DNA from 2 places in the Bradyrhizobium sp. USDA 3240 genome. Region 2 is predicted to be linked to the other one. Evidence: riboswitches for the same ligand, from Rfam matches in the RefSeq annotation. Region 2 holds a riboswitch; the other holds the start of a gene.

Region 1 (7,428 bases), 2.4 Mb from region 2:
CCGATCAAATAGAGCGGCCGCAACGGATCGAAGCGTGCGGTGACCGACCATTGATCGCGCGTCACGGTATCGAGCAATTGCGGCTGCACGGCACGCGGGTGGTGCCGGGCAATGGCAAGCGCCTGGTCGGGCGCGATCCGGTCGATCACGCTGCCGTCGATCGCCGAGATGGTGACCGCGCCGCCCTTCCATCCGGTCACGCGATAGACCGGAACGTCGTCCATCATCGAGAGCCGGAGATCGCGCGGATAATGCTCCGTGCCCGCGATCGCCAGCGCGCGATCGGGAGCGACCTGCACCTTGTTCCAGAGAATGACGGGGAGCGCGGACAGGCGCTCGCTGTCAGTGAGGCGCGGAAACGCCACGTACATCATGACGAGACCGGAGATGAACCACATCGCGAAGAACAGACACGTCGCAATGCCGATCCAGCGATGGACGACATAGAGCCATCGCCGCGATCGCCGGATCAGAGCCTTGCGCATGGTCAGAACTTCACGTTGACGGACAATTCGGCGGTGCGCGGCATGCCAAGCAGCCACTGCCCCGTCCCGTTCGAGGTCACCGCGTAGACCTTGTCGAACAAATTGTAGACCCGGAACGCGACGGTGGTGCGGTCATCCGGCTTCCACCTGACACCGCCGTTGACCACATTGTAGCCCGGCCGCAACTGGGTGTTGGCAAGGTCTGAGTACATCGCACCGACCATCTGCACGCCGCCATAGACCGACCAGTTCGGCGCGAAGTCCCAGGTCAGCCAGACGTTGGCGACCTTCTGCGGCACGTTGATCGGGACATTGCCGGCATAGCTGACGAGCTTGCCGCCGACCGACTGGGTGTTGTTGTCATACTTGGCCTGCAACATCGCGACATTGGTGTCGATGCGCCAGCCGTCGTTCAGCGCCAGGCCGACCGTTGCCTCTACTCCGCGGGATGATTGCTGACCGATCTGCAGCGAAGCGCCGGGAGTGCTGGGATCGGCAACCAGCAGGTTGTTCTTGACGATCTGATAGCCGGCCAGCGTCCATTCGCCGCGGCCGCCCAGGAACGATTGCTTGACCCCGAACTCGGTCTGCTTGCCGGTGGACAGCTGAAACGTCTTTTGCGAGGCCGACAGCGAGATGATGTTGCCGACCGGATCGACGCCGACCGCATACTGGCCATAGAACGCGAGGTTCTTGATCGGCTCATACACGATGCCGGTGCGCCAGCTCGTGCCCGACAGCGTGGTTTCGAAGCTGTTCGTCGGTGTCTTGTAGTCAGTACGGTCGACCTCAGGGCGATCGTACCTGACGCCAGTGACGAGCGACAACTGATCGGTCAGCGATAGCCGATCTTCGGCGAACAGCGCGTATTGATTGACGTTTGCATTGAAGCCCGGCGTGGTCGGAGACTTGGTCACAAAGAACGACCCGGGATCAAACACATAGGGAGCGACCGAGGAGTTCGTGGGAATGGACGGAACGCTTGAGTTGTTGGTATGGAAGAACTCGATGTGATTGACGTCGAAACCGGTCACGAACCGGTTCTCGAGGCCGAAGATGTGGCCGCTGAAGGTCGCATCCATGCGGTTGCCGACCTGCTTCTGATCGTGGAATATCTCAAGATAGCTCGTGCGATCGATCAGCTGCGTCTTGGGGTTGAAAGTGTAGTTTTCGATATCGCGCCAGTGCCGCTCGCTGTTCAGATAATACAGCGTGTTGTTGACCTTGATGCCGTCGGCGACATCCCACTCGGTCTTGAACTGGGTCCAGCTGTCCTGGTAGCGGATCGCGCTGTCCGATGCGTTGTAGTTCTTGAAACGCAGCGCGTCCTGGATCTGGCCGTTGATCAGCGGCGTGCCGAAATAGCGCGACGGACTGCGGTCGCCATAGTCTTCGGAGAGCGTAAAGGCGAGATTTTCCGATGCCTGCACGCGCACGGCGGCGGAGACCACTGCATTCGAGGTCTTGTCGCGATCGACCCAGCCGTCCGACATGTTGCCGGTGGCGTTGATGCGGTACGACACATTGGGATTGATCGGCCCGGTGCTGTCCACCGACAGCCGTCGCGTCATGTTGCTGTCGAGCGAGACCTCGGCCTCGTTATAGGGCGTGCCCTGCGGCTTCTTCGGAACGACGTTGATGACGCCGCCAATCGCGCCTTCGCCGTACAGCACGGAGGCCGGGCCGCGCAGCACCTCGATGCGTTGCGTCGACCAGGTGTCGTAGGGGAACGTCAGGGTGCCGGAGCCGACGTAGAAGCGCGTCCCGTCGTACAGCGTCATCACCGAGTTGCTGCCGGCAAAGCCACGGGTGCTGAACGACAGGCCGCCATTGCCGGGCGCCGGCGTTGCGATGAACCCAGCCGCATTCTGGGTGACGGCGTCGAGCACATTATGCTGGCCGCGTTCGGCGATGGTCTGCGCCGTGATGATCTCGACGCTGGCCGGCGTCTGCAGCGGCGTCAAATTGAGACGGCTGCCGGTGCCGCCCTGCGTGGTGGCGTTGAGCGTCGGCGACGCCGATCCGGAAGCGCCTGACACCGCAGCATGTGGCGCGCCAGCGGCTGCCGCCGCCGTTGCAGGTCTCGCGCGTGACCGCGATGCGGCGGCAGGATTGCTGCTTCGTGCCGCAGGCTTGGGCCTTGCGGATGTCGCGGGGGCGACCTCGATCGGATCGAGCGTCGTGGGTGGAGGTGTTTGTGCCGAACCCTCGGCGGGCAGCAGCAGCGATGACAGGGAGCAAACGAGACCGAGGCGCCAACGGCGCGCGGCGGGAGAGGACGGAGACATGAAAAGACTCGCGGTAACGTGGCACGTCACCGCGAACGCGGAGTGGCGCAGTGCCCGAAAGGCAATGCTCCGATCCCACCAGGACGCCCCCGCCCGATGTGCTCGCGTGTGACCACGACTGACGGCAGGTCTCCTGGCTCACGGGTCATCGCCTGTCGACGCCTTCCCGGGCCTGAAAGGCCCAGTGGCAAATTGACGAAAGGCTCGCCGTTTACAGTTGCGGGGACAGCTGCGGCATTGGGGTTACCCTCGCACCGCATTCCCTTTTGATCCCCGAAGGGAACCGTCGAGAGAAACGATAGGTGGTGCGGGATGGGCTGTCAATTCGACGCGATTGTCGCACACATGCTTTGCGCGGTGGTGCTGCGGCGATGACACAGCGGCATCGGCGGCTGACGCGGGTACTTCTTATCCCCGTCATCCTGAGGTGCGAGCGGAGCGAGCCTCGAAGGATGCACGGCCACCAGCCGGGCCGTCGACCCTTCGAGACGCGCTTCGCGCTCCTCAGGGTGACGGGAAACTAGCTTCGCATCACTCGGCTTCGACGCATCCCTGCATCACCTCATCGATCTCGGCCCGCGACAGCGCGCCCATTTCGGCGATGAACACGATTCGCGTGCGCGGCACGCCCGGTGCCGGCACGCCGCCGGCAGCCAGCGTCGCGCGTCCGCCGGCGAGTTGAAATACCGTCAGCCGTCCGGGCTGCTCCACCGTCTCGAACAATCCCTTCGCCCGCGCCAGCTTCGGCGCCAGTTTGCCGATCGCCTGCTGCAAGCGCGGCAACCGCACCGGCCATTCAGAGGTCCAGCTCAGCGTCTCGAACCGGTCGGATACCGGCCGTCGCGGCGCGGTCTCGCGCGGCGCCGGCACCTGATCGAGGTCGGCCGGAAACAGCAGCGCGGCCGGCACCTCGCCATGCAGCGCATCGACCACCACGGCCGCCGGACGCACCGCCCGCACCGCATCGCGGATCGCTGTGCACGCGGCTGCATCGGCCAGATCGACCTTGCTCAGCGCCACCACATCGGCCGCCCGCAGCTGCGAGCGCAGCAGCGCATCGTTCAGCATCGCCGCAGGCTGCGTCGCGTCGACCACGCACAGCACCGCCTCTAGCGGCGCCTCCTTCCAGATCACGGGATCCATCAGGTTGCGCACGATGTCGGCAGAATCGGCGATCCCGCTGGTCTCGATCACGATGAATTCGGGACGCGGATCACGCCGCAGCAGGGTTGCGAGCGTGCGCAGCAGATCGCCTTCCAGCGTGCAGCAGATGCAGCCATTGCTCAGGCTGACCACGCCGTCGCTGGCGCCGGCGATCAGCTCCGCGTCGATATTGATCGCGCCGAAATCATTGACCACCGCAGCGATGCGCCGCCCTTGCGCATGCGCCAGCAGATGGTTGACGACCGTGGTCTTGCCCGCCCCGAGAAAACCCGCGACCAGCAGGATCGGGACCGGCATCTCAGCCTCCGGCAATCGGCCGGCGCACCGGCCGGCCCGGCCGTGCGGCGACGTCAAGCACCCCATCGTTGATCAGCGGCTGGCCGCTGACCACGAGATGCCGCACGCCTTCCGCCGGGCGGTTCATCGCGGAGAAGGTCGCGCGATCGCTGAGCGTCTCGAAGTCGAACACCACGACGTCAGCGTCGGCGCCCGCCTGCAGCCTGCCCTTGGCACGCATTGCCGGCGTGCTCGCGGACAGGATTTCCGCCGGGATCAGCGCGCATTTGCGGATGCCCTCGAGCAGCGACACCTTCCGACGCTCGCGCACCCATTCGCGGATGAAGCGGGTGAAGCAGCCGGCCGAACGCGGATGCGAGGTGGCATCGTCAGGCAGCGGCCAGGCGTCGCCGGTGTAGGGGCGGCCATCCGACAGCGTCCACGGCATCGCGTCGGACGCGATCGCACCGCCCGGATACAGCACCGCCATGTCGAGCAGGTCGCGATGATGCTGATTGTTCTCGATATCGAGCACATGCCACAGCACCAGCGTCGAGGGTTCCGCGGCCTGCGCGGCCAGCAACTCCTCGCGGCTGCCGAAGCGGTGACCGTCGGTCACGCGCTGCACCGAATCATAGCCGAGGCCGTTGCGCTCCTCGAACTGGGGATCGCTGAAGAAGGTCGCCGCCAGCACGGTGGAGCCGGTGCCGTAGGGATAGGCCTCCACCGTGATCGGCAGGCCCTGCGCCTGCGCCTTGGCGATCAGCGCCACACAGCGCTCGATGTCCGTCTTGCTCGACGAGTTGAAGTGACAGATGTGCATGTGCGCGCCGGTCGCGCCGGCATAGCCGATCAGGCGGATATAGGCCTCGGCCGCGCTCTCGGGATCGATGCGGGACATGTAGGCGACATGGGTGAAGGTCGGCACCGCATGATTGGCCGCGAGCTGGCACACCGCAGTCAGTTCCTGCACGCCGGCGCCCGGCGCATAGGCGTTGAGAATACCGATGCCGATGCCACCCTCATTCAGGGCGTTGGCAAGGCGCGCGAGGATACCGCCGACCTCGCCCTCGGTCGCCACGTTCTCGATCCAGCGGCGATCGCGCATCGCTGCGCCGAACGATTCCAGCGAGCTTTCCGAATTCGAGCCGGTCATCGCGCCGATCCGCGCGAACGCCCAGTTGGCCGCGGCGCCGTAGTTCAGCACCCGCCCCTTCTCGGCCTGGCGCTTGTACCAGGATGCCACCGGCAGCACGCCGGCCTCGAGGTCGAGCGATGTCGTCACCCCGTCGAACGCCTGCATGCGATCGGCCGGAATGGTCTGGCCGTGCGCGTGCAGGTCGATGAAGCCCGGCGCGACCACGAGTCCGGTGGCATCGATCTGCCGCTCGGCGCCGCCGAGCCCGGTGCCGACCGCGGCGATCTTGCCGTCGACAACCGCGATGTCGCCGATCGCGTCCATCCCGCTGGCCGGATCCACCACCCGGCCGCCGCTGATCACCAAACCACCCATCTCACCACTCCCCGCATTGTCCGACACCGACCGGTCTCTTTTCGAGCACAGAGAAGCGCATCGCACTGATCGCAGCAAGCCGGGCCACGGTTGTGGCGACATGCTGTGACGGAATATCCGCCGCGCCGTGATGGCGATTGCAGAGAGACCTCCCTACGTTCCGGTTGGACGTCGCGAAGGCAGGCCCCGCCAGAGATCGGCACCGGGCTTGACGCGGCTCGCCACGAGTTTCGGCGGCATGCGGTCCCTGGCGATCGCCGCTTCGACCGCGCGCTTGAGCCTGACATTGTCGATCTGTGCCAGGAATCGCTGGATAATGGCGTCCTGGTCCGCCCCCCGACTGGAGATCGCCGCGCACAGCTCCGCGGTCGTCCGGCGGAAGAAGTGGAAGCCGTCATCGGCCGCGCCACCCAGCCGGTCGACCTCGCCGGCCGCGCCGAGCGCGTGCATCCGATCGTCGTCGTCGAGCGTCACCGCGAAGCGCAGCACGGCAAGCTGCCAGGTCCGGAACAGCTTGCTCTCCGGTTCGGTCGCATTCTCGCGCATCAGTCGAACACCCCGCGCGCCGATGCTCCTTCGGCCGTCGAGGGAGGTCAGACGCGGCGCGACTATCCTTGCGCGGGAATAGGTTTTCGAGAGGAGCGCGCGCGCGATCGCATAGGAATCGCATAGGCGGAGCGCACGGAGTCCGAATACGCTCAAATCCCCTCGAATTGCAGCCGCGCCAGCCGCGCGTAGAGGCCGTTGGCCGCCACCAGCTCGGCGTGGGTGCCCTGCTCGACGATCCGGCCCTGGTCCATCACAAGGATGCGGTCGCAGGACAGCACGGTGGCCAGGCGATGCGCGATCACCAGCGTGGTGCGATGACGCATCAGTTCCTCCAGCGCGGTCTGCACCAGCGTCTCGCTCTCGGCGTCGAGCGCCGAGGTGGCCTCGTCGAGCAGCAGCAGCGGCGCATCGCGCAGGATCGCGCGCGCGATCGCGATGCGCTGGCGCTGGCCGCCGGACAGCGTTACGCCGCGCTCGCCGAGCTGGGCGTCGAAGCCTTCAGGCAGCCGGCGCAGGAATTCAGTGGCATGCGCCAGATCGGCGGCGCGCTCGACCTCGGCGTCAGTGGCATCGGGCCGGCCGAACCGGATGTTGTCGCGGGCGCTCGCGGCGAACACCACGGAATCCTGCGGCACCAGCGCGACCCGCGCGCGCACCTCGGCCGGATCGGCCTGCCGAATCGGCACGCCGTCGAGCGAGATGATGCCCGATTTCGGATCGTAGAAGCGCAGCAGCAAATGGAACAGCGTGCTCTTGCCGGCGCCGGACGGGCCGACGATCGCGACCTTCTCGCCCGAGCCGACCTTCAGCGACACGCCGTCGACCGCCAGCGCATTGGGCCGGGTCGGATAGGCGAAGCTAACATTGTCGAAACCGACATCGCCGCGCGCAGGCTGCGGCAGTGCGCGCGGCGAAGCGGGAGCTGCGATCTGCGGCCTGACGCGCAAGATCTCGAACAGCCGTTCGGCGGCGCCCGATGCGGCCGAGACCTCGCCCCAGACCTCGCTGAGCTGGCCGAGGCCGCTCGCGGCGAAGGCCGTGTAGAGAATGAACTGGCCGAGCCGGCCGGGGCTGATGGCGCCGATCAGCACGTCGTGCGAGCCGACCCACAAAATCACGACGACGCTGGCGAACACGATGAAGATGACGATCA
Region 2 (7,428 bases):
TCCTTGCGAGCGCGATTTTGATATGTCTCGGTGATTGAGCGTATTGTTTGCGGGCAGGAGAGCGCACCACGTTTTGCGGCTCGTTGCCTTCCATGGCGATCGCTCCACATCATCGCCCACCCATGCTCGACTCAGCGAGTCGTTGAGACAGTCCTCATCAGCAACAACCTTGGTGTAGTCTTCTAATCCTTGGCTATATTGGGCGCATACCAGGGCATAATTGAGTTACGATCATCCTGTGCCTTAACTGGGACTTAGATTTTCGGCGAATGTCCTCGCCGAGATCGAGCCGTCGGCCGTGCTCCCTCTGCCGATGGAAGTGGCCGCCATGCCTAACAGCGTCGCTCCTCCCAGACTCGACTTCCGCCCGGCCGCTAAACGCGGCCGGGCCTTTTGTATTCACCAAGGCTCTCCCGGGACTATCGAGATCTCCTTAAGCCGATCAGCTCGACGAAAGACCTGACCAAGGATCAATGGCCTATTGGAGCGGATGCAGCGCGCAGTTCGCGGGCCGCAGCGACCATGTTGACAAGTGCCGGGCGAACCTCCTCCCATTTGCGTGTCTTCAAGCCACAATCCGGATTGACCCAGAGCTGCGACCGCTGCAGCCGCTTCAGAGCCAAGGCCATGAGCTCCTTCATCTCGCCGGTCTCGGGAACGCGTGGGGAATGAATGTCGTACACGCCTGGCCCAATTTGGTTCGGATAGTTGTAGTTCCTGAACGCGTCGAGCAGTTCCATCTTCGATCGCGAAGTCTCAATCGAGATGACATCTGCGTCCATGGCAGCAATCGCATGGATGATGTCGTTGAATTCTGAGTAACACACGTGGGTATGAATCTGAGTTTGTTCGGCGACGCCCGATGAGCAGATGCGGAAGCAATCTCCAGCCCACTCGAGGTAAACGGTCCACTGCGCACGACGCAATGGCAAGCCTTCGCGTAGTGCAGCCTCATCGATCTGGATCACGGAAGCACCCGCATTCTCGAGATCTCTAACTTCATCTCGAATTGCGAGCGCAATCTGACGGCAGACTTCGCTTCGGGGAATATCCCCGCGAACAAACGACCAGTTCAAGATCGTTACTGGTCCGGTCAACATCGCCTTCATCGGCCTTTTGGTTAGTGACTGCGCATAGCGCCACCAGTCCACCGTGATCGGCTTCGGCCGCGAGACATCTCCAAACGGGATCGGCGGCCGGACACAGCGCGAGCCATAGGATTGCACCCAACCGTTTTTGGTAAATGCGAAGCCGGAGAGTTGCTCGCCGAAGTACTGCACCATGTCATTGCGCTCAAACTCGCCATGGACGAGCACGTCCAGACCGATGTCTTCCTGCCAACGTACGGCGCGCGCCGTCTCTTCCTTGAGGAACTTGTCGTATTGCTCGTCGCTCATCGCGCCTCGCGCATGCGCCGCCCGGGTATTACGGACCTCTGAGGTCTGAGGAAACGATCCGATGGTCGTGGTCGAGAACGCTGGAAGCCCGAAGCGCTTGCGTTGGATCTCGGCCCGACTGGCAAATGGGCTGGGCCGCCGGCGCATGGCCTGGTTGATCGCACTCAGCCGGACAACGACATTGGCATCTCGGATCTTCGGCGACGTCCCGCGGACGGCTGCGGCACACTCCGATTCCACAAGAGCTTTCGCAACATTCTGGTCGCCTGCGAGTGCCCGCGCCAAGGTCGCAAGCTCACGCATCTTCTGAACCGAGAAAGCAAGCCAGCTCTTGACGTCGGAGGCGAGCCCGGTCTCGAGTTCAACATCGACCGGCACATGAAGCAGCGAGCAGGATGGGGCGATCTGTACGCGGTCCTTACCAAGCTTCGCAATCGCGGAGGCCAGTCGCTGGCGGAACGCCGACAAATTCGATCGCCAAACATTCCGACCGTCTATGACGCCGAGCGACATGACGAGGTCACTCGCCACTCGCAATGATCTGGCTCAATAACTCTGGCGCGCGAACCAGATCGACGTGCAGCCCGGCAACAGGCAGGCGCAGGGCAGCGTCCAGATTGTCGCAGAGGCCACCGAAATAGCTTGCAACCATGATCTTGATGGCCGGCCCTTCCTGCGAGCCGGTCATAAGCATGTACCAAGGATTTTCGCGAACTCTCATCCAGATCAAGGACTAGGCAAGGTTCGTCGAATTGACCCCAATTTGCCCCGCGTTTGGCCAATTCCTTCAAAAGCTCAATATAGACCGGTATCAGGTCATCTAGCAGTGACAGTGGCTGGAACGCAGGATCGGCACTCTTGCCAAGCTTCAAGAATGTAACCGGCCCTTATCAGGACAGGGCGCGTCTGAAAGCCAAGGGCCTTGGCTTCCTCGTACTCCTCGATTGGTTTGCGAGAGGATAGTCTGAAAGTCTGCCCCGGGTGAAATTCCGGGACCATGTAATGGTAGTTGGTGTCGAACCATTTGGTCATCTCCTGCGCGGGTGCGCCATATCCACGCGACGGGTGACCGCAACTCCCATCCTGACCGTCGCATTGTGCCCCGCGTGCCATGGCGAAGTATGTCTTGAGCGAAATGGATCCGGCATTCGGCTCGTAGGCTTCTGGCATGGCACCAACCATGACACTGGTGTCGAGCACCTGGTCGTACAGTGAGAAATCGTTCGATGGGATCACGGTGACACCGAGAGACCTCTGGCGAGCCCAATTTGCGGCACGTAGGCCAGCTGCATCCTCGAGCAACTGCTGTTCGGCGATTTTTCCGGCCCAGTAAATTTCGAGCGCAACCTTGAGCTCTCGCCTTGGACCGATGCGTGGCGTTCCGAGTGTGGCAACCGGAAGAGAGAGAAGAGACATAGCGTTAACCCCATATTGGTGGCAAAGGCCATGGCGGACGCAGGCAGAAGAAGCCGCGCGAGCGACCGCTGCTTGGCGCACCACCGGGACACCCGCCGGTGGACGAAGATAGTGGCGGGGCAGGGCTCCTGGCTCGCGGCTCAGCGCTGCTATCCGGTCTTCCCGAAACCGTCAGGCTTCAGTGCCTTCGTTGGACAGCTCGCCACTCACAGTTGCGGGGACAGCGCCGGAATTGACACCGGCTTCCCTCTTAGCTCCGGCCTAATGAGACCGGAGAACCTCGACACCTTCAATTATCGGCAAAAGGGATATTCCGTCAACCTCGCGTCATGTTGCGATCTGCTAATGTGCCTAGCGGCATGCCCCCCGTTCATACTCGATGCAGAAGTCGCTCTACAATCACGGACATCGGATGACATCCCGAAAGTCCCTCCGCGTGGGCAGCGACAAATCCGAATACGCCGCCTTTGCACCGAGGACCACTTGGTCGAACAGACGGCTTTCATGCAAGCTGGCCCCGGTTCATCGCGCACGGCGCGCTGCGCTGCCTTCTCCAAGCAATCAACGATCCACCGAATAAGATAGCATACGCGGCGCGAGGTGGTTCTGTGATGCCAGCCATTTCTGGTAGGCGTCACTCGGACATTTTTTGGCGATACTGCCCAGGCAAGCATATCAACCAAACCAAGGAGACCGGCTCGCAATGAAAATGGCTGTTTGGAGTGCCCTCGGTGTCTTTGCTGTTGCCGTCTCGGCGGTCGGCCTGTTCGGGTTGATGGTAAGACCGCTCTTGAGTAACACCGCTCGACAGTTTCTCTCGAAACTATTGATCGGCTCAAGCCGAGGCTAGCACGGCTCGGCGCCTCTACCTGCTTGCGGAGGACAGGACTTGCGTCGAGGCCGCATCTTCCGGTCGATTGAAGAGCACGATATGCGCCGGCCGACACGAGCGATCGCGCATGCCAGCGAGTAAATGCCCGCCTGCTTAAAGCGTGCACTTCGGCGGCGTCTGTTCCAAACGCCCGGCGCTGATGGGCGGTTTCGTATCGTTGTGGGCCTTTGAGTGCCAAGCACATCTGCCTGGCGCTGCAACTAGAGCATTTCATTGCTTAACTGAATCGGAGGGAATTCCGGTTTTTGGCGGTTTATGATTCAAGATGCTGACTGGATTGGAGGCCAGCATCGCATGACCCGACCTCTTTCCCTGGATCTTCGCGAGCGTGTGGTGGCGTCGGTTTTAGCGGGCGAGAGCTGCCGATCTGTGGCGGAACGGTTTGGTGTTGCGGTCTCGTCGGTTGTGAAGTGGTCACAGCGGCAGCGGGCGACCGGCTCGGTTGCGCCTGGCAAGATGGGCGGTCACCGCAAGCCCGTGCTTGATCTGGATGGCGCGGACACATCCCGACCTCCCTTGGTGTCGGTATGCCGACGACGGACTGGTGCACTGCCGGACCGAGCAAGAAGCAGAGGCCATTAGGGCGGAGCTTCAGGCGAGGTTGGAGGTGTGCGGACTTCAGATGCACCCGACAAAGACGCAGATCGTCTATTGCATGGACAACAGGCGTCGGCGAACGTATCAGAGGGTCAAGTTTGACTTTCTCGGATATCAGTTCAGGCCGCGGCAGGTGGCAACGTCACAGCGGAAGGAATTCTTTTGTGGATACACCCCGGCGGTCAGTCCGACAGCTTTGAAGGCCATGCGAGCAACGATCCGAAGCGTGCACATTCCCCGGCAAACGCCGGGGACGCTGGCTGAGATTGCCCAACAGATCAATCCACTCCTCCGGGGGTGGATAGGTTATTATGGTCGGTTCAGCCGTTCAGCGCTGTTCTCTCTGGTCGACTACGTCAATCAGAAGCTGAAGGCGTGGATCATGCGAAAGTACAAGCGCTTCCGGCTCCACAAAACCGGTGCTTCGCTGTTCTTGCGAAAGCTGGCTCGGAATAACGCGGAGCTGTTCGTGCACTGGCAGTTCTTCGGAACGACCACGTTCACCTGACGGGAGCGGTGTGAACCGAGAGGTTCACGCACCGTTCTGCGAGAGGCCGGGGGTGAAAATCCCCCGGCCTACTCACCCTTGGATCAAGACCAACATGGCCCCTTTGCGGGGCTGGCGCCGCAAGGGCGCACGCCTGCGCGGCTTCGCCCCGCACGGTCACTGGCGTACCCTCACATTCCTCGACGCGCTCCGCCATGACCAACTCACGGCACCCTGCGTCTTCGGCGGCCCCGTCAACGGCGAATGCTTCTGCGCTTATGTGAAGCACCTTCTCCTGCCAACCCTGCGCGAAGGCGACATCGTCATTCTCGACAACCTCGGAAGCCACAAGTCGAAAGCTGTCAGGCAGATGATCCAGGCTGCTGGCGCCAGGCCCTGGTACCTGCCGCGATACTCGCCCGACCTCAACCCGATCGAACAGGCCTTCTCCAAGATCAAACACTGGATGCGGCAGGCTCAGAGGCGCACCGTCGAAGACACTTGGCGCCAAATCGGTCACCTCGTTCAGGACATCCAGCCTCGCGAATGCCAAACTACTTCGCAAACGTCGGTTATGCTTCAGTCAAAATGTGAAACGCTCTAGGGTGTTGTGGCGATGGGACAATGTTATGGCCAGCTCAGCCTTGAAGAGCGCGTTGAGATTTACCGCCTGGCTGCAGGCGGTAAATCTCGAAACGATATTGCGTCTGCGCTTGACCGCGCGACGTCGACGATAAGTCGGGAGCTGAAGCGCAACTCGCGGCCTACCAAGGTCTGGAGGGGCGGTTACGAACCTGTCCGGGCTCAACAATTGGCCGAACGTCGGCGACGGCAGGATGGCCGCTTCAAGCTGGCGCGCCAGCCGGCCCTGCGGGACTGCGTCGGCAAAAGCCTTGCGATGGGACATTCGCCGGAGCAGATCGCTGGTCGACTGGCGCGAGAGCATGGTCGCGTCATGATCAGCCACGAGTCAATCTATCGTTTCATCTATCATCGTACGGCCCAGAAGGATTACTGGCACCGCCTGCTGCCGCGCCATAAACTCAGACGAGGGCGCCGGCGACGCCCAGGCGGCAGCCCTGCCAGCTTCATTAAACAACGGCGCTCGATCGATGAACGACCCTCCGAGGTCGAAGGCCGCGGGACGCCGGGTCATTGGGAAGCCGACTTCATGCTGTTCGCGCGATATGGCCAAGGATTGCTGGTTCTCCACCGGCGACAAGCCCGCTTCAGCATCGTGCTGCATCCACGCGATCGGAAAGCTGTCCTCACCCCTCGGACCATCGCCCGTCAACTTGGCAAGCTTCCACAGGCGATCCGCAAAACCATCAGCTTCGACAACGGAACCGAGTTCGCCAAGCATCACAGGCTTCACAACGCCCTCGGCGTCCAAACCTTCTTCTGCGATCCCCATAGTCCCTGGCAAAAAGGCGGCGTGGAAAACTCCATCGGGCGCTTACGACGCTCTCTACCACGCAAAACCGACCTCAGGTACATTACGGCAGCCGCCCTCAGGCGGCTCGATACCCCACGCGAATGCCTGGACTTCAAGACACCCGCCGAGGCATTCTCCAAACTCAAATCAATCGTTGCACTTCACACGTGACTCCATCCCCGCGCCCAATGCCAGCGAGGCGCTCAAGCATATCGCCGAGTTCTACGCCATCGAAAGGGACATCCGTGGCCGCGGCGCCGAGGAGCGCCGTCTCGTTCGGCAGCAGACAATCCGGGCGCTGGCGGAAGCCTTCGAGCGATGGCTCCGCGCAAAGCTCGCGTTGATCAGCCAAAAGGGCAAGTTGGCCGACGCCATCCGCTATGCGCTCACACGCTGGGATGGCCTGACGCGCTTCATCGATGATGGCCGTATCGAGCTTGACAACAACGTCGTCGAGCGCTTGATCCGTCCGATCACGCTGAACCGGAAAAATGCGCTGTTCGCAGGCTCCGACGGCGGCGCCGAGCACTGGGCCGCCATCGCCTCCCTGGTCGAAACCTGTAAGCTGAACGACGTCGATCCGCTCGCTTACCTGACCGACGCCCTCACCAGGATCGTCAACGGCCATCCAAACAGCGACATCGATCAACTGCTTCCGTGGGCCTTTGCCGTCAAGACCTCAAAGCTGTGGCCTGAGAACGACGCTCTGATGTCCGCTGTCAAGGATTAGAACGCAGAGCACCGCCCCGATCGTCGTCGATCGGCTATTCATAGAGATGGTCGTGCATAGGTGGAGGCGGAACCGAAGGACGTCGGTGATCAAGCTCTGATGCGCGGGTTGGCTACCGCATTCCCGATTGTGCGTCCGAGGTCTGCTCCTATCTTACTGCGGGCGTCGGCGCTCTTGCCGGCCACAAAGCGTCTGACGGGCATTCCCTCTGCCGTGGTCCCGCCTCCGCCCATGCACGATGATAAGGGCGCTCGATCAGGCTGTCTGCACTTGCCTGGCAACCGCCCACATGAACCCCACCAGTTCACGGGCGATAGCGGTGCAGACCACCGTCGTTCGTTTGCCGCGCGCCGCCAGCTTCCGGTACCGGGCCGTCAAGCGGCTCTGCGCCTTCCAAGCAATCTCTCGCACTGCTGGCGACGTCTGTTCGAGCCGGTATAGTTTTGTCTTGCCGATCTTCGGCGGGTGTCGATA

Evidence for each region. A riboswitch is a leader RNA that binds a small molecule or an ion and turns the genes downstream of it on or off. The one in region 2 is predicted to bind cobalamin.
Region 1: linked by a shared signal. The riboswitch ahead of ACVIGA_RS16755 (TonB-dependent receptor) and the one ahead of metE (5-methyltetrahydropteroyltriglutamate--homocysteine S-methyltransferase) in region 2 are both predicted to bind cobalamin.

The regions. Positions count from the first base shown of each region.
Region 1 is NZ_JBSSGD010000002.1:3,389,843-3,397,270, forward strand. It holds gene ACVIGA_RS16750 (PepSY domain-containing protein) at 1-485, opposite strand, end outside; gene ACVIGA_RS16755 (TonB-dependent receptor) at 488-2,773, opposite strand; cobalamin riboswitch at 2,880-3,076, opposite strand; gene ACVIGA_RS16760 (CobW family GTP-binding protein) at 3,305-4,234, opposite strand; gene ACVIGA_RS16765 (amidohydrolase family protein) at 4,236-5,726, opposite strand; gene ACVIGA_RS16770 (hypothetical protein) at 5,880-6,272, opposite strand; gene ACVIGA_RS16775 (ABC transporter ATP-binding protein/permease) at 6,425-7,428, opposite strand, start outside.
Region 2 is NZ_JBSSGD010000002.1:5,822,467-5,829,894, forward strand. It holds partial or broken gene metE (5-methyltetrahydropteroyltriglutamate--homocysteine S-methyltransferase) at 471-2,813, opposite strand; cobalamin riboswitch at 2,915-3,111, opposite strand; partial or broken gene ACVIGA_RS28155 (helix-turn-helix domain-containing protein) at 4,000-4,191, shown strand; gene ACVIGA_RS28160 (group II intron maturase-specific domain-containing protein) at 4,196-4,810, shown strand; partial or broken gene ACVIGA_RS28165 (IS630 family transposase) at 4,890-5,383, shown strand; gene ACVIGA_RS28170 (IS30 family transposase) at 5,406-6,395, shown strand; partial or broken gene ACVIGA_RS28175 (IS66 family transposase) at 6,403-6,954, shown strand; gene ACVIGA_RS28180 (IS110 family RNA-guided transposase) at 7,210-7,428, opposite strand, start outside.